3 regions of the Streptomyces sp. NPDC005791 genome follow, and region 3 is predicted to be linked to each of the others. Evidence: riboswitches for the same ligand, from Rfam matches in the RefSeq annotation. Region 3 holds a riboswitch; each other region holds the start of a gene.
What was found. A riboswitch is a leader RNA that binds a small molecule or an ion and turns the genes downstream of it on or off. The one in region 3 is predicted to bind thiamine pyrophosphate.
Positions count from the first base shown of each region.

Region 1 (7,132 bases), on a different contig from region 3:
GCCGCGTCGACCTCGGCCTCGGCGTGGGTGGAGCGGCCGATCGCGACGTCACCGCCTATGACGGCGCGGGCGGCGGGCACCGGCAGGTCGCCCTGCCCGAGGTGCAGCACGTCGGAGCCGATGGCATGGGCGACATCGGCCCGGTCGTTCACCGCGAGGAGCGCGCCGTGGCGCTTGCAGGCGTCGGCGAACACCGCGAGGTGTTCGAGCTCCTCGGCCGCCTCCATGCCCTTGTCCCGCAGCTGGACGATGTCCACGCCGCCGGCCAGCACCGCGTCGAGGAACTCGGGGAGGTCGCCCTGCCGCTTGCGGGCGTCCGTGCACAGGTAGAGCCGGGCGCCGGAGAGCTGGGAGTGGGGCGTGGACATGACGATTTTCCCCCGTCGGTGTGTCGATGGATCACTGATGCGGCGACGAATCGCCCTCACGTCGATGGATCGCCGTGCCGGCAAGCCCGACAACGGCGGGGTGCGGGCCGCGTGTGCCACGGCCCGCACCCCGCTCATGGTCGTCCGGTCAGACGGCGAGCGCCTGGGCCCGGCGCTTCACCTCCGTACCGCGATTCTCGCTCAGGGCCTGCGCGGGGGTGCCGGGCAGGGTCGGGTCGGGGGTGAAGAGCCAGTCCAGCATCTCTTCGTCGTTGTAGCCGTCGTCCCTCAGGAGCGTCAGGGTCCCTACGAGACCCTTGACCACCTTGTCGCCGTCGATGAAGGCGGCAGGCACCTGCAGCGCCCGGTTCTCACCACGTCGTACGGCGATGAGCTGGCCTTCCTTGACCAGCTGCCGTACACGCGTCACCTCGACATCGAGCATTTCCGCGATGTCGGGAAGGTGGAGCCAGGCGGGGACGAGAGCATCGATCTTTGCGTCAATCTCGGTCACAAGGACAAGCGTGCCATCCCGGACCGACAGTCGGTACCCGGGCCGCCCGTACGGGGCCGTCACGGCCCCCCGAGCACCGTCGATTTCAGCGGTACGGAGGAGTCGGCGGCGCGTGCCGGATCGATCCGCGCCCCGGCTTCGAGGAGCTTGCGTCCCTGCGCCATGTCGCGCACCCTGCCGACGGCCAGCAACGCGACCAGGACGCCTTCCCGCAGCCAGCAGACGGTCCAGGACGCCTCCGCGGGGTCACCCCGCCACAGCAGCGTGTCGGCATGGGCGTGATGGCCGGCGTACTGCACGAAGCGGCCGAACTGCTCGGACCAGAAGTAGGGCACCGGGTCGTACGTCCCGCTCACGCCCTGGGCGAGGGCCGCGGCGACCGTCCAGGGCCCCTGGAGGGCGTTGTCCCAGTGGTGGACCAGCAGGCGCTCCCCGTAGCGGGCGGAGGGGAAGGAGGCGCAGTCGCCCACCGCGTGGACATCGGGCAGCGACGTGCGCAGGGAGCTGTCCGCGGTGACCGAGCCGTCCGGGCCGAGCGCGATGCCCGAGCCCGTGAGCCACGTGGTGGCGGGCCGGGCCCCGATGCCCACGACCACCGCTCCAGCGGGTATCACCCGACCGTCCGCCAGGTGGACGGCGCCTTCGTCGACGCGCGCGACGCGTGCACCGGTGAGGAGTTCGGCTCCGCTCTCGGCGTACCAGCGGGTCATCGGAGCGGCGACCTCGGCGGGCAGCGTGCCCGCGAGGGGACGGTCCGCGGCCTCCACGACGGTGACCGCGCAGCCGGCCGCGCGGGCCGCGGTGGCGAACTCGGCACCGATCCAGCCCGCTCCGACCACGACCACGTCGTGCTGCCGCTCCAGGACGGGCCGAAGCCGTGCGGCATCGTCGAGCGTACGCAGCAGGTGGACGCCGGGCACGCTCTCGGAACCCGGCAGCCCGACCGGTTCCGCGCCGGTGGCGAGGACCAGGGCGTCGTACGCGACGGGCCCTTCGGCGGTGTCCAGCTCGTGCGCCTCGGCACGCAGGCCGGTGACGTCGAGGCCCAGGCGCAGCGTGATGTCCAGTTCCTCGAAGTCGATGTCGAAGGCGGAGTCCTCGGCCTTGCCGAGCAGGACCGCCTTGGACAGCGGCGGCCTGTCGTACGGCTGGTGCGGCTCGGCCCCGATGAGCGTGATCGGACCCGTGAAGCCCCGTTGGCGCAGGGCCACGGCTGTCTGCACACCGGCCATGCCGGCGCCCACGATCACGACTCCGTACGGCCGCTGTTCCGCTGCGGGGACCTGCGTCTGTTCGCTCACCCGTCCACCCTAGTCATCTGACCGCCCGTCAGCCGGCGAGCTCTTCCACCACACTCGTCCCGCTGCCCTTCCGGGACTCCCACTCCCACCGCTCGTCCAGCCGGACCCGGCCGTCGGGAAGGTCCGTGACGGTCGAGACGCAGTGCCCGGAGGCGGTCGTTCCGTCCTGCTTCAGCTGGACGTACCTGAAGTCCAGCGTGTCGGCGTCCCTGGTGCCGACGAGGTGGCCCCGGGCGATGTCACCGCCCGCGTACTCGGCCCAGATCCGGCCCTCCTGCTCGTGGTAGGTGAACCGGGTCCGGGTGCCGACCTGGCCCGGCGCCTGGTCGGCGACGGGCGAGAGGACGAGTCCGTCGAGTGAACGGGCCACGGGTACTGCTCCCTTACCGGCTGCGGAGAACGGGGTCTAGGCTGGCCACCGTAAAACACTCGCGGGAGTCCGGGCGCACCGGGCTGAGAGGGAGGCTGGCCGGCCTCCGACCGTACGAACCTGATCCGGGTCATGCCGGCGAAGGGAGGGGCTGGACGCCCATGCGTTTCTCCGCAGACAGTTCCGACGTCCTGGTCGTCGGAGGCGGCATCATCGGTCTGGTGACCGCCTGGCGGTCGGCCCAGCAAGGGCTGCGCACCACGCTGGCCGATCCCGCACCAGGTGGCGGGGCGGCCCAGGTCGCGGCCGGGATGCTCGCCGCCGTCACCGAACTCCACTACGGCGAACAGACTCTGCTCGGTCTCACCGTGGACTCCGCCGCGCGCTATCCGGCCTTCGTGGCCGAGCTGGAGGAAGTGAGCGGGCAGGAGACCGGCTTCCGCGCCTGCGGCACCCTGTCCGTCGCGCTGGACTCCGACGACCGGGCGTATCTGCGGGAGCTGCACGCTCTGCAACTGCGTTCGGGGTTGGAATCCGAGTGGCTCAGCGGTCGCGAGTGCCGCCGTCTGGAGCCGATGCTCGCTCCTGGCGTACGCGGCGGTCTACGGGTCGACGGCGACCACCAGGTGGATCCCCGACGGCTGGCCTCGGCACTGGTCACCGCGTGCGAACGGGCGGGGGTCGTCTTCCACCGCACCTGGGTCCGACGGCTCCGCGTCACGGCCGGCCGTGCGACGGGAGCCGTCCTCGCGGACGGCACGGAGCTCGCCGCCGGCCAGGTGGTTCTCGCCGGCGGCAGCCTCAGCGCCCGACTCGAAGGGCTGCCGGAGGCCGTCGTGCCACCGGTACGCCCGGTCAAGGGGCAGGTGGTGCGACTGACCGTGCCGCCCGTGTACGCCCCCTTCCTCAGCAGGACGGTGCGTGCCGTCGTGCGCGGCAGCCAGGTCTATCTGGTGCCGCGCGCCAACGGCGAGCTGGTGATCGGCGCGACCACCGAGGAGCAGGGCTGGGACACCACGGTCACCGCGGGCGGGGTGTACGAACTGCTGCGCGACGCCCATGAGCTGCTCCCCGGCATCACCGAGCTTCCGCTGGCCGAGACCCGGGCCGGTCTGCGGCCCACCACGCCGGACAACGCGCCGCTGCTGGGCCCCACGGCCCTGCCCGGTCTGCATCTCGCCACCGGGCACCATCGCAACGGAGTGCTGCTGACGCCCGTCACCGGCGATGTGATGGCCCAGGTGCTGACCACCGGCGAGCTGCCCGAGGTGGCCCGGCCGTTCTCGCCGGACCGCTTCGGCCCGTCCCGTGAAGCCCCCTCCCCCGCCCCGGCACCCCAGGAGCAGCCCGCATGACAGCGCCCGTACCCACCTCCGTGTCGGTGTCCGTCAACGGGGAGCATCGCCGCGTTCCCGCCGGGACCCCGCTGGACGCCCTGGTCGCGACCCTGACGGCGGCACCCTCCGGCGTCGCCGCCGCGGTCAACGAAGCCGTCGTCCCCCGCGGCCGGTGGTCCGCCACCGCGCTCGCCGAGGGCGACCGGGTCGAGATCCTCACCGCGGTCCAGGGAGGCTGACCATGTCCGACGATCTCTTCACCCTCGGTTCCACGGCGTTCTCGTCACGGTTGATCATGGGGACGGGCGGGGCGCCGAGCCTCGACGTGCTGGAACGCTCCCTGATCGCCTCGGGCACCGAGCTGACCACCGTGGCGATGCGCCGGCTCGACCCGACCGTGCGGGGCTCGGTGCTCTCCGTGCTGGAACGCCTCTCCATCCAGGTCCTGCCGAACACCGCGGGCTGCTTCACCGCCGGCGAGGCCGTGCTGACCGCCCGGCTGGCCCGGGAGGCGCTGGGCACCGACTGGATCAAGCTGGAGGTCGTGGCCGACGAGCGAACCCTGCTGCCCGACCCGATCGAGCTGCTGGACGCCGCCGAGGTCCTGGTCGACGACGGTTTCACCGTCCTGCCGTACACCAATGACGACCCCGTCCTGGCGCGCAAGCTGCAGGACGTGGGATGCGCGGCCGTCATGCCGCTGGGCTCCCCCATCGGCTCCGGGCTCGGCATCCGCAACCCCCACAACTTCCAGCTGATCGCCGAGCAGGCCGCCGTACCGGTGATCCTGGACGCCGGCGCCGGGACCTCGTCCGACGCGGCGCTGGCCATGGAGCTGGGCTGTTCCGCTGTGATGCTCGCCTCGGCGGTGACCCGGGCGCAGGAGCCGGAGCTGATGGCGGCGGCGATGCGGCACGCGGTGGACGGCGGACGCCTGGCGTACCGGGCGGGACGCATCCCCCGCCGCCGTTTCGCCGAGGCGTCCTCGCCGACGGAGGGCCGCGCGATGCTGGATCCGGAGCGCCCGGCCTTCTGAGATCCGGGGCCGGCGACGGCCTCCCGGTCACAGGACGTGCATGTCCCTGTCACGGCTCGGCACCGGAACGGCCCTCCGGGCTCCTCGGCACATCCGTCGTGTCCGTGGCAGCTCGTAGACTCGCTCCGTGGACACGACCCTCCAGGACCCCCTCGTCGGGCAGCTGCTCGACGGCCGCTATCGCATCGATGCGCGCATCGCCGTCGGCGGTATGGCCACGGTCTACCGGGCCATGGACACCCGGCTCGACCGGGTGCTCGCGCTCAAGGTGATGCACCCGGCGCTGGCGGCGGACGCCGCGTTCGTCGAACGCTTCATCCGCGAGGCCAAGTCCGTCGCCCGGCTCGCGCACCCCAATGTGGTGGCCGTCTTCGACCAGGGCGCCCAGGGCGCGTACGTGTACCTCGCGATGGAGTACGTCGCCGGGTGCACCCTGCGCGATGTCCTGCGCGAGCGCGGGGCGCTGCAGCCCCGAGCCGCACTGGACATCCTCGAACCTGTCCTGGCCGCCCTCGGCGCCGCCCACCGCGCGGGCTTCGTCCACCGCGACATGAAGCCGGAGAACGTGCTGATAGGGGACGACGGCCGGGTGAAGGTCGCCGACTTCGGTCTCGTACGCGCGGTCGGTACCGCCACGGACACCACCGGCTCCCTCCTGGGCACGGTCTCGTATCTCGCCCCCGAGCAGATCGAGCAGGGCACGGCCGACACCAGGTCCGACGTGTACGCCTGCGGCGTGGTGCTCTACGAAATGCTGACCGGTGGCAAACCCCACGCCGGGGACACCGCCGCCCAGGTCATCTACCGGCATCTGAACGAGGACGTCCCTGCGCCGTCCGGCGCCGTCCCCGGCCTGGCCGCCGGGCTGGACGGACTGGTGGCCGCCGCGACCGCGCGCGATCCCGACGTCCGTCCGCCCGACGCGGTGGCCCTTCTCGCGAGGTCCCGCGATATACGGGCGGCTCTCACCGAGGAGCAGCTCGACGCGAGGCCTCCGCAGGCCCTCGCGGAGGTCCACGACGCCGCCGAGGACCGGACGAGCGTGATCCCCCGGGTGATTCCGGCCGGCCAGGGCACCGCCCACCACACCAGTCGGCTGGAGATGCCCCCGCCCCAGGAGCCCGTGCGCGGGCGCAACCCCTTCGCCGGCCGCGGCAACCGGCGTGGGTTGCTCGCCGTGCTCGTCGCCGTCCTGCTGGTGCTGGGGGTCGGATCGGGCGTCTGGTACATCAATTCGGGTCAGTTCACCCATGTCCCCTCGCTCCTGGGCCAGACCCAGGGTGCCGCCGAGAAGCGGCTGACGGACGAGGGCCTCGATCTGAAGGGCGTCGAGCGCGCCTACAGCGACACGGTGAAGCGCGGCACGGTGATCAGCAGCGACCCGGGCTCCGGTGAGCGCATCCGGGGCAACGACGCGGTGAAGCTGGTGATCTCGCGCGGCCCGGAGATCGTGAAGGTCCCCGATGTGGAGGGCCTCTCCCTCGGTGACGCCCGGCGCGAGCTGAAGGAGACGGGGCTCGCGCCCGGGATGGTGACCCGGGAGTTCAGCGAGGACATCGCCCGGGGCGAGGTGATCCGTACGGATCCGGACATGGGTACCGAGCGGCGTCCCGACTCCGCGGTCGCCCTCGTCGTCAGCAAGGGCAGCCCGGTCGACGTGCCCGACGTCACGGGTCTCGGCGTCGAGGAGGCCACGGCCGAGCTGGTCGAATCGGGGCTGGAGGCGAAGGTGCTGCCCGAGCGGGTCAACTCACCCGAGGCCCAGGGCGAGGTCGCCCGCCAGACACCCGGCAGCGGTGCGGAGGCGGCCGAAGGCGACACCGTGGAGCTCACCGTCTCCAAGGGCCCGCGCATGCTCCAGGTCCCCGACGTCACGGGCAAGGACGTCGACGCGGCCCGGAGCGCACTGGAGGACGCCGGGTTCGAGGTCGAGGTCGACCGGCCGTTCCTCTCCTTCAGCGACACGATCGGGAGCCAGTCCGTCGAGGGTGGCGAGAAGGCCGCCGAAGGCTCCACGATCACCATCAGGACCAAGGCCCTGTAGACCCCCCGAGGACTGACAGCACATGCGCAACCCGATAGGCGGCCACGTCCCGGTGGCCGGCGGACTCGCCAAGGTCGGTCTCGACTACGCGCGGGAGCTGGCGGCGGAGACCGTGCAGGTCTTCGTCGCCAATCCGCGCGGCTGGGCGACCCCGCCCGGGAA
Region 1 is NZ_JBIAIP010000010.1:249,248-256,379, forward strand. Features, by position in the region: gene thiE (thiamine phosphate synthase) at 1-368, opposite strand, end outside; gene ACFYSH_RS21330 (Rv2175c family DNA-binding protein) at 517-882, opposite strand; gene ACFYSH_RS21335 (NAD(P)/FAD-dependent oxidoreductase) at 942-2,183, opposite strand; gene ACFYSH_RS21340 (hypothetical protein) at 2,212-2,553, opposite strand; TPP riboswitch at 2,605-2,717, shown strand; gene thiO (glycine oxidase ThiO) at 2,715-3,908, shown strand; gene thiS (sulfur carrier protein ThiS) at 3,905-4,129, shown strand; gene ACFYSH_RS21355 (thiazole synthase) at 4,132-4,926, shown strand; gene pknB (Stk1 family PASTA domain-containing Ser/Thr kinase) at 5,054-6,970, shown strand; gene ACFYSH_RS21365 (deoxyribonuclease IV) at 6,993-7,132, shown strand, end outside.
Region 1: linked by a shared signal. The riboswitch ahead of thiO (glycine oxidase ThiO) and the one ahead of ACFYSH_RS04735 (thiamine ABC transporter substrate-binding protein) in region 3 are both predicted to bind thiamine pyrophosphate.

Region 2 (7,132 bases), on a different contig from region 3:
CGTCATCGATCCCTCCGACCAGGACCCGGTGGTCACCGAGCTCGTGCGCCAGGGCCTGCCCGTCGTCTCCGACGGGCGCCCGGCGGGCACCCTCCCGGTCACCGCCTGGGTCGACAACGACCACCGGGCGGCGGTCCTCGACCTCCTGGACCACCTCGCGGCCGCAGGAGCCCGCCGTATCGGGCTGCTGACCGGCACCACCACCGACACGTACACCCGGCTGTCGACCACCGCCTACCTCCACTGGTGCGAGCGGGTCGGCCAGGATCCGGTCTACGAGTCCTACCCGGCCCACGACCCCTGCGCGGGCGCCGTCGCCGCGGACCGCCTCCTCGCCCGTCCCGACCGCCCCGACGCCGTCTACGGGCTCTTCGACCCCAACGGCACCGATCTGCTCGCCGCGGCGCGACGCTACGGTCTGAGGGTCCCCGAGGACCTCCTCCTGGTCTGCTGCAGCGAATCCACCGTGTACGCCTCGACCGAACCGCCCATCAGCACCCTCTCGCTGAAGCCTCGCAGAATCGGCACGGCGGTCGTCCAGCTCCTCATCGACGCCATCGAAGGGGTCGAGCACGACGGCCCGGTGGAGCAGGTGATACCGACGGAACTCATCGTCCGGACGTCCTCCCAGCGCCGCCCACCCCGCACCACGGTCAGCGCTCCGAGGTCACCGGCCGGGGACTGATCGGATTAATCAGGACCAAACGACCGATGAACCAGATGTGCCCACGGATTCACCACCCCTGGTGCGTCACACAGCACGATCCGCATTCCTATGATGGGCGCACGACACCGCGGACCACCTCTACCAGGCAGGGACCGTCAGGTGTACGGAGGCGCGACGGTGGTGGAGGGGTCGATGACTCAGGGGGCCGGTCAGGAACCCGTGGTGCGGACAGCGACGTTGCGCGACTTCCGCGTACCGCCGTATGCACAGGTGCCGGTGGACCCGCTCCTGCCGCATCCCGGCAACATCTCGGTGGGCGACGAGCCGCCGGAGGGGTACACCCCCACCGCGCGGGATCTGCCTGTGATCAACCGCGGGGACACCGTTCAGGTGAACACCGTCCCGGAAGCCCGGACCGGTGGCGATTCCGGCCGCGGCCCGCTGTACGTCGTCGGTGACGTCCACGGATACCTGGACGAACTCCTGGGCTCTCTGCGTGAGCAGGGCCTCGTCGACACCGACGGCCGCTGGGCAGCCGGCAACGCCAGGCTCTGGTTCCTCGGCGACTTCACCGACCGAGGTCCTGACGGCATCGGCGTCATCGATCTGGTCATGCGCCTCTCCGCGGAGGCCGCCGCGGCCGGCGGTTACTGCAAGGCGCTCATGGGCAACCACGAACTGCTGCTGCTCGGCGCGAAGAGGTTCGGTGACACCCCGGTGAACTCCGGCGCCGGCACCGCGACCTTCCAGGCCGCCTGGCTGCTCAACGGCGGCCAGAAGACCGACATGGACCGGCTGCAGGACGTCCACCTCCAGTGGATGGCCCGGCTCGACGCCGTCGTCGAGGAGGACGGGCACCTGCTGATGCACTCCGACACGACCGCCTACCTCGATTACGGAACCACCATCGAGGACGTCAACGACACGGTGCACGCCATCCTCACGCGGAACGACGCCGATGAGTGCTGGGACCTCTTCCGGAAGCTCACCAAGCGGTTCGCCTTCCGCGACGAGGGCGGCACGGAAGCCGTCCGTGAACTGATGTCGACGTACGGTGGACGGCGCGTCGTCCACGGCCACAGCCCCATTCCGTACCTGCTCGGCGAGGTCGGACCGGATGAAGGCGAGGACGTGGCCCGGCCGGTGGTGGACGGCCCGCACGTCTACGCGGAAGGTCTGGCCGTCGCCATGGACGGTGGAGTGACCATGGCCGGAAAGCTGTTGGTCGCCCAACTTCCGCTGCGTGACTGACGGTCGTCGGGGAATGCGTCACGGCCCGGCACCGTCGGCGGCTGGGTCTATTTCCGGAAACCCCCTGTCACCCCATGCCGTAGGCGCTCTACCATCGGCGTATCAGTAGCAGGCTCTCCTCCGTTTCCGCCCGGTCGCCCGCCCCTACGGTCGATCAGGCCCTACGGAGCATCGGGGGATGCACATGAAAAGCGCTCCGCACCTGCTGGCCGAGGACCGCCCCGAGTACGAGCGGATCCTGGCCGACGCACTGCGCCATGCTCACGAACGACCGGATCTGGACGGCATCGGCGACCGTCTCAATCCGGAACAGCTCCGTACGATGGCGCTCGACGCCACGCCCCTGATCACGGCGGCGGCGGCCACCGAGTACGACCACTACGTGACGGTCCGCGGTGAGCTGCGCGGGCCGGGCGGCCCGGATGTCCAGGCCTCCGGCCCCGGGTCCGCCGCGGACGACTCCGACCCCACAGGCGCCGGCACACTCGCGGTGATCTCCGCCCTGGCGCCCGTCCTCGCGGGCACGGCCGCCCTCATATTCCTGCTGATCGGCTACTCCCTCCAGGCACTCAGCCCCGCCCCGGCCTTCGCCGGAACCATGGTCACCGCCGGGTGGTTCTTCGCAGCCGTCGCCGCCGCCGCCATCCTCGTCGCCGCCGTGGGCCTCCTCGTCACCGCCCTGCGCAACGGTGCCACCGCGCTGCCCGCCACGGACGAGGAGGAGGAACTGCCGGAGGACGTCGCGCGCGCCAGGGAGGCCTGGCGCCACGCCTTGCTGGAACGCGGCGTCCTGCCCTTCCTCCGGGACGCGCTGGCCGATCCGACCGCGGGCCCCGCCTCGCGGACCCCGCACCGTTCGGCCAACCGGATACCGAAGATCGGTTACAGCAGACCGGACTTCTCCGGGCCGGGGGGAGGCCCCTCGGCCGGCCCGCGCCCGACCTTCACCAGCCCCGACTTCACCAGCCCGGACTTCGGCGGCCCCGAACACCAGCCGGAGTGATCCGAGGGGCACGACAGGGCCCCGAGCCGGAACCCGGCGAGGCCCCGCGCCGGGCGCCACGGCGTGGCGCCCGGACCCGGCGTCCTGACGTCAGTCCACGACAGGCAGATAGACCCTGTTGCCCGCCGCTGCGAACTCCTTGGACTTCTCGGCCATCCCCGCCTCGATCTCGGCCTGTTCGTTCCCGTGCTCCCGACGGATGTCGTGGGAGATCTTCATCGAGCAGAACTTGGGGCCGCACATGGAGCAGAAGTGCGCCGTCTTCGCCGGTTCGGCCGGCAGCGTCTCGTCGTGGAACTCCCGCGCGGTGTCAGGATCGAGCGCCAGATTGAACTGGTCCTCCCAGCGGAATTCGAACCGGGCGTCCGAAAGGGCGTCGTCCCACGCCTGCGCTCCGGGGTGCCCCTTGGCGAGGTCCGCCGCATGAGCGGCGATCTTGTAGGTGATGACACCGGTCTTCACATCGTCACGGTTCGGCAGCCCCAAGTGCTCCTTGGGCGTGACGTAGCAGAGCATCGCGGTCCCCCACCAGGCGATCATCGCCGCACCGATGCCCGAGGTGATGTGGTCGTATGCGGGAGCGACGTCCGTGGTGAGGGGCCCCAGCGTGTAGAAGGGCGCCTCCTCGCAGATCTCCTGCTGCAGATCGATGTTCTCCTTGATCTTGTGCATCGGGACGTGTCCCGGGCCCTCGATCATCGTCTGGACGCCGCACCGCTTGGCGACGGTGTTGAGTTCGCCGAGCGTACGGAGTTCGGCGAACTGCGCCTCGTCGTTGGCGTCCGCGATGGAGCCGGGACGCAGCCCGTCACCGAGTGAGTACGTCACGTCGTAGGACGCGAGGATCTCGCAGAGCTCCTCGAAGTTCTCGTACAGGAACGACTCCTTGTGGTGTGCCAGGCACCAGGCAGCCATGATCGACCCGCCACGCGAGACGATGCCCGTCTTACGACGGGCTGTCAGCGGGACGTAGGGCAGCCGGACGCCCGCGTGCACCGTCATGTAGTCGACGCCCTGCTCCGCCTGCTCGATGACCGTGTCCCTGTAGATCTCCCACGTCAGCTCCTCGGCCCGTCCGTCGACCTTCTCGAGTGCCTGGTAGAGGGGGACGGTGCCGATCGGCACGGGGGAGTTGCGCAGCACCCACTCGCGGGTGGTGTGGATGTTGCGGCCGGTGGAGAGATCCATGACCGTGTCGGCGCCCCACTTGGTGGCCCAGGTCATCTTGTCCACCTCCTCCTCGATGGAGGAGGTGACCGCGGAGTTGCCGATGTTGGCGTTCACCTTCACCAGGAAGCGCTTACCGATGATCATCGGCTCGATCTCCGGGTGGTTCACGTTGGCGGGGAGGACCGCCCGGCCGGCCGCGATCTCCTCGCGCACGACCTCGGGTTCGGTGTTCTCCCGGATCGCGACGTACTCCATCTCCGGGGTGATCTCCCCCCGGCGGGCGTACGCGAGCTGCGTGACGGGCCGGCCGTCACGGCTGCGTCGGGGCTGGCGCGGGCGGCCCGGGAAGACCGCGTCGAGGTTGCGCAGCCCTCCGCGCGGCGAGGTGTGCCTGAGGCCGTCGTCCTCGGGGCGCGCGGGGCGGCCCGCGTACTCCTCGGTGTCCCCGCGGCCGATGATCCAGTTCTCCCGGAGCGGGGCGAGTCCTCGGCGTACGTCGGTTGCGGTGGTGGGATCGGTGTACGGCCCGGAGGTGTCGTACAGCGTCACGTCCTTGCCGTTGGTGAGGTGCACCTGACGGACCGGCACCCGGAGGTCCGGGCGCGAGCCCTGGACGTACCCCTTGTGCCAGCCGATGGACTTCCCGGCCTCGGCGTCCTGCTGGTTCCGCTTCGAGGCAGGCGTGCGTGCGTCCGCTGTGGTCATGAGACCTACTCCCTACGCCGGCATTACCCGGTAACAGGTTCGGCGGTCGGCGCAGCGTTTCCCGTAGGGATATACGGAGGTCAGCGCCCTCTCAGCCCGGTGCTCCGAGCTCCCGCGTGTACAGATGTCCCCCCACGCTAGCCTCCCTTCTGGCGTGCTGGCCAGAGGACCTCCCCTCTTCTTGGGATGATCGCCGGGTGACGTCTCCCGGAAGCGCCCCCGAATCCCCCGGCCCCGCATCAGGCAGCACGCAGAGTCATGCGCACGGCCACTCCCACAGTCACGGTCCTGCCGCGCCCGTGTCCAAGCACTTGCGTAAGGTCATCGCGGCCGTGCTGATCCCCTTCGCGACGGCCGTCCTGGTCGGCCTCGTGGCGTTCTGGCCCGGCGGTGCCCCGGCCCATGAGCGCACGGGTGTCGGCTTCGACCGGCAGACCCAGGACGGCCGGGTGACGAAGGTGGTGTCGGTCGACTGCGCGGACGTCAACGCCTCACAGGTACCGGCGACCGGCGACACCTCCACGGCCTCGGGGCGGGAAGCCGTCAACGAACAGACGGGGGAGTGCAAGAAGGCGACGGTCGAGGTGACGACCGGTGAGGACAAGGGCCGCACCTTCGTGGAGGTGGTCCAGCCCGATGCGCCCCGGCAGCTGCGGGAGGGTCAGGGAGTGGTCGTGGCGTACGCCCCTGACGCACCTCGGGACCTTCAGTACTCGGTGACCGATGTGGACCGCTCGTTCCCGATGGCGCTCCTCGCCGGGATCTTCGCCCTCGCGGTGGTCGTGGTGGGCCGACTGCGCGGGCTGATGGCGCTGATCGCGCTCGCCGTGTCCTTCGCCGTGCTGACCCTGTTCATCCTGCCGGCGATCCTGCAAGGTTCGAATCCGCTGGTCGTCGCGGTGATCGGGGCCAGCGCCATCATGCTGATCGCCCTGTACACCTGTCACGGGCTGACCGCCCGCACCTCGGTGGCGGTCGTCGGCACGCTCACCTCGCTGCTGCTGATCGGGCTGCTGGGATCGCTCTTCATCGGGTGGGCGAGCCTGTCCGGGAACACGGATGACAACACCGGCCTCATCCACGGCCTGTACCCGGACATCGACATGAGTGGCCTGCTGCTGGCCGGTGTGATCATCGGCTCGCTCGGCGTGCTCGACGATGTGACCGTCACCCAGACCTCAGCGGTCTGGGAACTGCACCAGGCCGACCCGACGATGGGCGTACGCGGTCTCTACCGGGCGGGCATCCGGATCGGGCGCGACCACATCGCCTCGGTCGTCAACACGCTCGTACTCGCCTACGCGGGCGCGGCGCTCCCCCTGTTGCTTCTCTTCTCCATCGCCCAGAGCGGCGTGAGCACGGTCGCCACCAGTGAACTGGTCGCGGTGGAGATCGTCCGGACACTCGTCGGATCGATCGGACTGGTCGCCTCGGTCCCGGTGACGACGGTGCTCGCGGCGCTGGTGGTCTCCGCGGACCGCACGGGGCTCGGCGCGGAAGCCGCAGCTCCTGCACCCGCACGGACCGGGAGGGGCCGACGCCGCAAGGCGTGAACCGGGCCACCGGGCACAGGGAACCGGGCCACCGGTGTTCGGTGTCGAGCAGGACCCATCTGTTCAGCAGGACCGATCTGTTCAGCCGGCGTTCTGTTCCTTGGCGAGGATGCGCCCCAGCGCCTCTTCGAGATTGCCGTCGAAGTCACCCAGCGTGTGCTCCTGCCCCAATGGCACCAGCTTGTCCGTCCGGTCGAGAAATGCCACAAGCGGCGCCGTACCGGCCCTGAAGAGCGCACGGTCCGCTCCGACCTGCAGGCGGATGTGCACATCCGACAGCCCTTCGGGCTCGGTCGGGCCGATGTGCACATCGCCGTCGCCGCTGGGGCTGTTGAGACCGTCGAGCAGCAGCTCCCGGCCGAATGCCCAGGTGACGGGGGCGTCACCTGGCAGGTGAAAGGTCATCCGGATCGCGTACGGATCACTGACCTCGTACCGGAGCTCCACCGGAATACGGAAGGAGAGCTCCTCGGAGACGAGGAAGCTCATCATGACCTCTGCTTGAACCGACTCGCGCATCGTTCAACCCCGCAGTAGATGAAACTGGCCAGGAATGATCCACCATGGCCCCATTGACGCCATCGTGGTGCACGCGATAGCAGATCACAAGGAGTGATTTTTCAGATACTGATAGAGAACACGAACGAGCGCAACAGGGCGGTTACTTCGCAGCGTAGTTGTTCGACTGCGGCGAGCAACCGTTCCTCTTGGTGTAGAGGGAGGGAAACAGCCATGGCCGCCACAGCGGAGCCGACAGTGATCGGAATAGCCCCACAGACCGTC
Region 2 is NZ_JBIAIP010000004.1:225,677-232,808, forward strand. Features, by position in the region: gene ACFYSH_RS10570 (LacI family DNA-binding transcriptional regulator) at 1-685, shown strand, start outside; gene ACFYSH_RS10575 (metallophosphoesterase) at 845-1,918, shown strand; gene ACFYSH_RS10580 (hypothetical protein) at 2,097-2,921, shown strand; gene thiC (phosphomethylpyrimidine synthase ThiC) at 3,012-4,796, opposite strand; TPP riboswitch at 4,789-4,922, opposite strand; gene ACFYSH_RS10590 (YibE/F family protein) at 4,994-6,349, shown strand; gene ACFYSH_RS10595 (SsgA family sporulation/cell division regulator) at 6,431-6,868, opposite strand; gene ACFYSH_RS10600 (IclR family transcriptional regulator) at 6,970-7,132, opposite strand, start outside.
Region 2: linked by a shared signal. The riboswitch ahead of thiC (phosphomethylpyrimidine synthase ThiC) and the one ahead of ACFYSH_RS04735 (thiamine ABC transporter substrate-binding protein) in region 3 are both predicted to bind thiamine pyrophosphate.

Region 3 (7,132 bases):
CGGATGGCCGTGGTGACCCCGTTCGACAAGACCGCGCTGCGCAACATCGAGCAGGCGATCCGTGACTCCGACCTCGGGGTCAACCCGAGCAACGACGGCAACATCATCCGTGTGACGTTCCCCGAGCTCACGCAGGACCGTCGCAAGGAGTTCATCAAGGTCGCCAAGACCAAGGCCGAGGACTCCAAGATCTCGATCCGCTCCATCCGCCGCAAGGCCAAGGAGACGCTCGACAAGCTCGTCAAGGACAAGGAGTCCGGCGAGGACGAGGTCCGCCGTGCGGAGAAGGAGCTCGACGACACCACCGCGAAGTACGTCGCACAGGTGGACGAGCTGCTCAAGCACAAGGAAGCCGAGCTGCTCGAAGTCTGATGAACGACTCTTCCCGGGGCGCCCCGCAGGGAGCCGGCTACTGGGGCGCGCCCGAGATGGGGGCCGCCCCGGCGGGTCCTGCTTACGATGTGCACGGCGCCCAGCAGACTCGGCCCATGCCCATCGTGCCGGACGTTCCCGACGCAGGTAGAGACGCCGACGACCGCGACGACCGGAACAGGGACGCCGCGCGCGTCAGTGGCCCCCTGTTCCGTGACGAGAAGCCGGAGCCCATGTCCACCCCGTTGCCGTCACCCCCGCCGCAGAAGAAGCGCGCGGGGCGTGATCTGCGTGCCGCCATAGGGGTCGGTCTCGGGCTCGGCGCGGTCGTCGCCGGGTCGCTCTTCGTCGTGAAGGCCGTCTTCGTCGGTGTCGTGGTGCTGGCGGTGGTGGTCGGTCTCTGGGAGCTCACCTCCCGCCTCAAGGAGCGCAAGGGCATCGACGTCCCCCTCGTGCCGCTCGCCGTCGGCGGCGCCGCCATGGTCGTCGCCGGCTATGTGCGGGAGGCGGAGGGCGCCTGGGTCGCCATGGCCCTCACGGCCCTCGCGGTGCTCGTGTGGCGGATGACGAAGCCGCCCGAGGGCTACCTCAAGGACGTCACGGCGGGTGTCTTCGCCGTGTTCTACGTGCCGTTCCTGGCGACGTTCGTCGCCATGATGCTCACCGCGGACGACGGTGCGTGGCGTGTCCTGACCTTCCTCCTGCTGACCGTGGTCAGCGACACCGGTGCGTACGCCGTCGGTTGGCGCTTCGGCACGCACAAACTGGCACCGCGCATCAGCCCCGGGAAGACCCGCGAGGGACTGCTCGGGGCGATCGGTTTCGCGATGGTGGCCGGCGCCCTGTGCATGGAGTTCCTGATCGACGGCGGGAGCTGGTGGCAGGGGCTGCTGATGGGTCTCGCCGTCGCCGCCAGCGCCACGCTGGGGGACCTGGGCGAGTCCATGATCAAGCGGGACCTCGGCATCAAGGACATGGGCACGCTGCTGCCCGGCCACGGCGGCATCATGGACCGGCTCGACTCGCTCCTGCCGAGCGCGCCGGTCGTGTGGCTGCTGCTGGTGCTGTTCGTCGGCTCCGGCTGATCAGGCCTCGTAGACACTTACTGACCTGGGGTTTTGCGCGTAGGGGTCCGTCGTCCACAGGGCGGCGGGCCCTTACTCGTATGTCTGCGACACTGGATGAACCATGCCTAAGCCCGGAGAACTCACTTTTGTCGCGCCCCGTGGAGCCAAGCGGCCGCCGCGGCACCTCGCCGACCTCACCCCCGACGAGCGCAAGGAAGCAGTCGCCGCGACCGGCGAGAAGCCCTTCCGTGCCAAGCAGCTGTCGCAGCACTACTTCACGCGGTACGCGCACGACCCGGCGGAGTGGACCAACATCCCGGCCGCGTCGCGGGACAAGCTCGCCGAGGCGATGTTCCCCGACCTCATGTCGGTCGTGCGCCACATCAGCTGTGACGACGACACCACCCGTAAGACGCTCTGGAAGCTGCACGACGGCACCCTCGTGGAATCCGTCCTCATGCGGTACCCGGACCGGGTGACCATGTGTATCTCGTCGCAGGCCGGCTGCGGGATGAACTGCCCGTTCTGCGCCACCGGGCAGGCGGGACTCGACCGCAACCTGTCGACCGCCGAGATCGTGCACCAGATCGTGGACGGCATGCGCGCGCTTCGTGACGGCGAGGTCCCGGGCGGGCCGGCACGGCTGTCCAACATCGTCTTCATGGGCATGGGCGAGCCGCTCGCCAACTACAAGCGCGTCGTCGGGGCGATCCGGCGGCTGACGGACCCCGAGCCGGACGGCCTCGGTCTCTCGCAGCGCGGGATCACCGTGTCCACGGTGGGCCTGGTGCCGGCCATGCTGCGCTTCGCCGACGAGGGCTTCAAGTGCCGGCTCGCGGTCTCACTGCACGCCCCTGACGACGAGCTGCGCGACACCCTCGTGCCCGTGAACACCCGCTGGAAGGTCCGCGAGGTCCTGGACGCCGCGTGGGAGTACGCGGAGAAGTCGGGCCGCCGCATCTCCATCGAGTACGCGCTGATCCGCGACATCAACGACCAGGCGTGGCGGGGCGACCTGCTGGGCCGGCTGCTCAAGGGCAAGCGGGTACACGTCAATCTCATCCCGCTGAATCCGACCCCGGGCTCGAAGTGGACCGCCTCACGGCCCGAGGACGAGAAGGCGTTCGTCGAGGCGATCGCGGCCCACGGTGTCCCGGTGACCGTCCGGGACACCCGCGGCCAGGAGATCGACGGTGCCTGCGGGCAGCTGGCGGCCTCCGAGCGCTGAGGCGGCACCCAGGGCGGGGCACGATCCGGCCGGTACGGCGTGATCCGGCCGGTGTAGCCTGGCCCGAAATCAACTTCATATTCCGACAGGGGAGCGCCACAGCGCTGAGAGTGCGGCACCGAGGACAGGTCGGCCGCAGACCCTCTGAACCTCGCCCGGGTCATTCCGGGTAGGAAGTTCGGACCTTACTCAAGCTGTTGCGCCCTGCCCGCTCACCGAGCGGGCAGGGCCGCGTCTCTTCCTGGTCACCTCCAGGAGGAATCACATGAACACCACCACGAAGTACGCGGCGACGGCGCTTGCCGCCGCGCTCGGTGTCACCGCGCTCGCGGGCTGCGGCGGCTCCGACGACAAGGCCTCCGGTGGCGAGGGAGCCGGTTCCAAGACCGTCACCCTGGTCAGTCACGACTCGTTCAACGCCTCGGACGCCGTCCTGAAGGCGTTCACGAAGGAGACCGGCTACACGGTCAAGGTGCTCAAGAGCGGTGATGCCGGAGCCGCGCTCAACCAGGAGATCCTGACCAAGGGCTCACCCCGTGGTGACGTGTTCTTCGGCGCCGACAACACGCTCCTCTCCCGGGCCCTGGACAACGGTCTGTTCAGGCCGTACGAGGCGAAGGGCCTGGACCGTGTCGCGGCCGACACCCGGCTCGACGCGGACGAGCACCGGGTGACGCCCGTCGACACCGGTGACATCTGCGTCAACTACGACAAGAAGTACTTCGCCGACAAGAAGCTCGACCCGCCGACGTCCTTCGACGACCTGCTGAAGCCCGCGTACAGGAACCTCCTCGTCACCGAGAACGCCGCGACCTCCTCGCCCGGCCTCGGCTTCCTGCTCGGCACCGTCGCCACCTACGGCGAGACCGGCTACCAGGACTACTGGAAGAAGCTGAAGAGCAACGGCGTCAAGGTCGTCGACGGCTGGGAGCAGGCGTACAACGAGGAGTTCTCCGGCTCCGCAGGCGGCAAGAAGGCCGAGGCCGACCGTCCGCTCGTCGTCTCGTACGCCTCCAGCCCGCCCGTCGAGGTGCTGTACGCCGATCCACAGCCCGCCGAGGCCCCGACCGGTGTCGCCACCGGCACCTGCTTCCGCCAGATCGAGTTCGCCGGCCTGCTGGACGGCGCGAAGAACGAGGCGGGCGGCAAGGCGCTGCTGGACTTCCTGATCAGCAAGCAGTTCCAGGAGGACATGCCGCTGAACATGTTCGTGAACCCGGTGGTGAAGGACGCGAAGCTCCCGGAACTCTTCACGAAGTTCGGTGCGACCGTCGACGAGCCGGCGACCGTGGCCCCGGAGAAGATCGCCAAGAACCGTGAGCAGTGGGTCCAGTCATGGTCCTCGCTCGTCGTGAAGTAGTCGCGCGGCCCGCCTGGCGGGGGAACGCGGTGCGGCTCGGCCTCATGGCCGTGCCCGTCCTGTTCTTCGCCCTGTTCTTCGCCTACCCGGTCGTCGCGATCGTCGGCCGGGGGCTGAAGCCGGACGGCGACTGGCAGTTCGGCAGGATCGGGGCGGTGCTGAGCCGGCCGGACATCCTCGATGTCCTCTGGTTCACGACCTGGCAGGCCCTCGCCTCGACCGTGCTCACCCTGCTGATCGCGCTGCCCGGTGCCTACGTCTTCGCCCGCTTCGACTTCCCCGGCAAGCAACTGCTGCGCGCCGTGGTGACCGTGCCGTTCGTCCTGCCGACCGTCGTGGTGGGCACAGCGTTCCTGGCACTGCTGGGGCGCGGCGGGTTCCTCGACGAGCTCTGGGGAGTCCGTCTCGACACGACCGTGTGGGCGATCCTGCTCGCCCACGTCTTCTTCAACTACGCGGTCGTCGTACGGACCGTCGGCGGCCTGTGGTCACAGCTCGACCCCCGCCAGGAAGAGGCCGCCCGGGTGCTCGGGGCCGGCCGTGTCGCCACCTGGCGGCGCGTGACCCTGCCCGCGCTGGGACCGGCCGTGGCCGCCGCGGCTCTGATGGTCTTCCTCTTCACCTTCACCTCGTTCGGTGTCGTCCAGATCCTCGGCGGTCCGGCCTACTCCACGCTGGAGGTGGAGATCTACCGGCAGACCGCCCAGCTGCTCGACCTGCCGACGGCCGCGGTGCTGACCCTGGTGCAGTTCGCCGCGGTCGGCGCGATCCTCGCCGTACACGCCTGGACCGTACGGCGCCGGGAGACGGCGCTGAAGCTCGTCGACCCGGCGCAGACCTCCCGGCCGCCCCGCGGAGCCGGCCAGCGGGCGCTGCTCGCCGGCGTACTGCTGACCGTGCTGCTTCTGGTCCTGCTGCCGCTCGGCGTGCTGGTGGAACGCTCCCTGGACACGTCCGGCGGCTACGGTTTCGACTTCTACCGGGCACTCCGGTCCGCCGACGCCAACGGCTCCACCTTCCTGGTCCCGCCGCTCGACGCCATCGGTAACTCGCTGCGCTACGCCCTGGTCGCGACGCTCCTCGCCCTCGTGATCGGCGGCCTCGCGGCCGCCGCGCTGACCCGGAGGGCAGGCAGACTGGTGCGGGGCTTCGACGCCCTGCTGATGCTGCCGCTCGGGGTGTCGGCGGTCACCGTCGGCTTCGGTTTCCTCATCACGCTCGACAAGCCGCCGCTCGACCTGCGCACGTCCTGGATCCTGGTCCCGCTCGCCCAGGCGCTGGTGGGCGTCCCCTTCGTCGTACGGACCATGCTGCCCGTCCTGCGTGCCGTGGACGAACGGCTGCGGGAGGCCGCCGCGGTGCTCGGTGCCTCGCCGCTGCGGGCCTGGCGCGAGGTGGACCTCCCGCTGGTACGGCGGGCAGTGCTGGTGGCAGCCGGCTTCGCCTTCGCCGTGTCGCTCGGTGAGTTCGGCGCGACCGTGTTCATCGCACGCCCCGACAACCCCACCCTGCCGGTCGCCGTGGCCAGGCTGCTGGGGCGTTCGGGAGAGCTCAACTACGGCCAGGCGATGGCCCTCAGCACGATTCTGATGCTGGTCTGCGCGGTGTCGCTGCTCCTGCTCGAACGTATCCGCACCGACCGATCCGGGGAGTTCTAGAGATGCTGGCAGTGGAGTCCGCCACGGTCCGCTTCGGGAAGCGGACCGCGCTCGACGCGGTGGACCTGGAGGTCGAGGACCACGAGGTCGTCTGTGTGCTGGGGCCGAGCGGCAGCGGCAAGTCGACGCTTCTGCGGGCCGTGGCCGGGCTGCAGCCCCTGGACGGCGGACGGGTGTTCCTCGACGGCGTCGACCAGGCACCGCTGCCCGTCCACCGCCGCGGGCTCGGCCTGATGTTCCAGGACCACCAGCTGTTCCCGCACCGGGATGTCGGCGCCAACGTCGCCTTCGGACTGCGGATGCACGGCGTCCCCCGCGCCGAACGCGACCGCAGGGCCGGTGCGCTCCTGGACCTGGTCGGCCTGCCCGGGGCGGACCGGCGTGCCGTCGCCTCCCTGTCCGGCGGCGAACAGCAGCGCGTGGCGCTCGCCCGGGCCCTGGCGCCCCGTCCCAAGCTGCTGATGCTCGACGAGCCCCTGGGCCAGCTGGACCGCAGCCTGCGCGAACGGCTCGTCGTCGAACTGCGCACGCTCTTCGGCCGGCTGGGCACCACGGTCCTCGCCGTCACCCACGACCAGGGCGAGGCTTTCGCACTCGCCGACCGGGTCGTGGTCATGCGGGACGGCCGGATCGCCCAGGTGGGCACCCCGCTGCAGGTCTGGCAGCACCCGGCGTCGGCTTTCGTCGCCCGTTTCCTCGGCTTCGACAACCTGGTGGACGCCACGGTCACCGGGACGGCCGCCGACACCGCCTGGGGCAAGGTGCCGGTGTCCGAGGGATCGCCCCAGGGCGAATGCGAACTGCTCGTGCGGCCGGGTGGCGTCCGGATCGGCCGCACCGAGGACGGCCTGCGCTGCACCGTGGGCGTACGCACCTTCCGTGGCCACCACGTCACCGTCGCCCTGCACCCCGGTGACGGGCCGGCCCTGGAGGCGGAGTGCGCGCTGCGGGACACCCCGGAGGAGGGGGCCGTGGTGGGCGTGACCTTCGACCCGGCGGAGACGGTGGTCCTCCCCCCGGCCTGAGTGCTCCGGAGTCCGGCCGGGGATCAGCCCGTCAGCCGGGCGAGGGCGCCGGCCGCCTCCTCCACCGTGTCGACGAGCGCGATACGGGACTCCATCGACCTGCCTGCCGCGAGCGCTTCCAGCAGTGGCCAGGCGGGCAGCTTCCGCGTCCAGTGCGCACGGTCGACCAGGACCATCGGCGTGGGCGCGGAACGCGACTCGTAGTAGTTCGGCGTCGCGTTGTCGAAGATCTCCTGCACGGTCCCGGCGGCACCGGGCAGGAAGATCACACCGGCGGTCGAGCGGGCCAGCAGCCCGTCCTCGCGCACCGCGTTCGCGAAGTACTTGGCGATGTGGTCGGCGAAGGCGTTGGGCGGCTCGTGGCCGTAGAACCACGTGGGGATCGCGACCGAGGAACCGCCGTCCGGCCAGCGTTCCCGTAC
Region 3 is NZ_JBIAIP010000002.1:101,047-108,178, reverse strand. Features, by position in the region: gene frr (ribosome recycling factor) at 1-372, shown strand, start outside; gene ACFYSH_RS04745 (phosphatidate cytidylyltransferase) at 372-1,457, shown strand; gene rlmN (23S rRNA (adenine(2503)-C(2))-methyltransferase RlmN) at 1,561-2,667, shown strand; TPP riboswitch at 2,745-2,861, shown strand; gene ACFYSH_RS04735 (thiamine ABC transporter substrate-binding protein) at 2,933-4,027, shown strand; gene ACFYSH_RS04730 (iron ABC transporter permease) at 4,072-5,685, shown strand; gene ACFYSH_RS04725 (ABC transporter ATP-binding protein) at 5,688-6,710, shown strand; gene ACFYSH_RS04720 (Rossmann fold nucleotide-binding protein) at 6,734-7,132, opposite strand, start outside.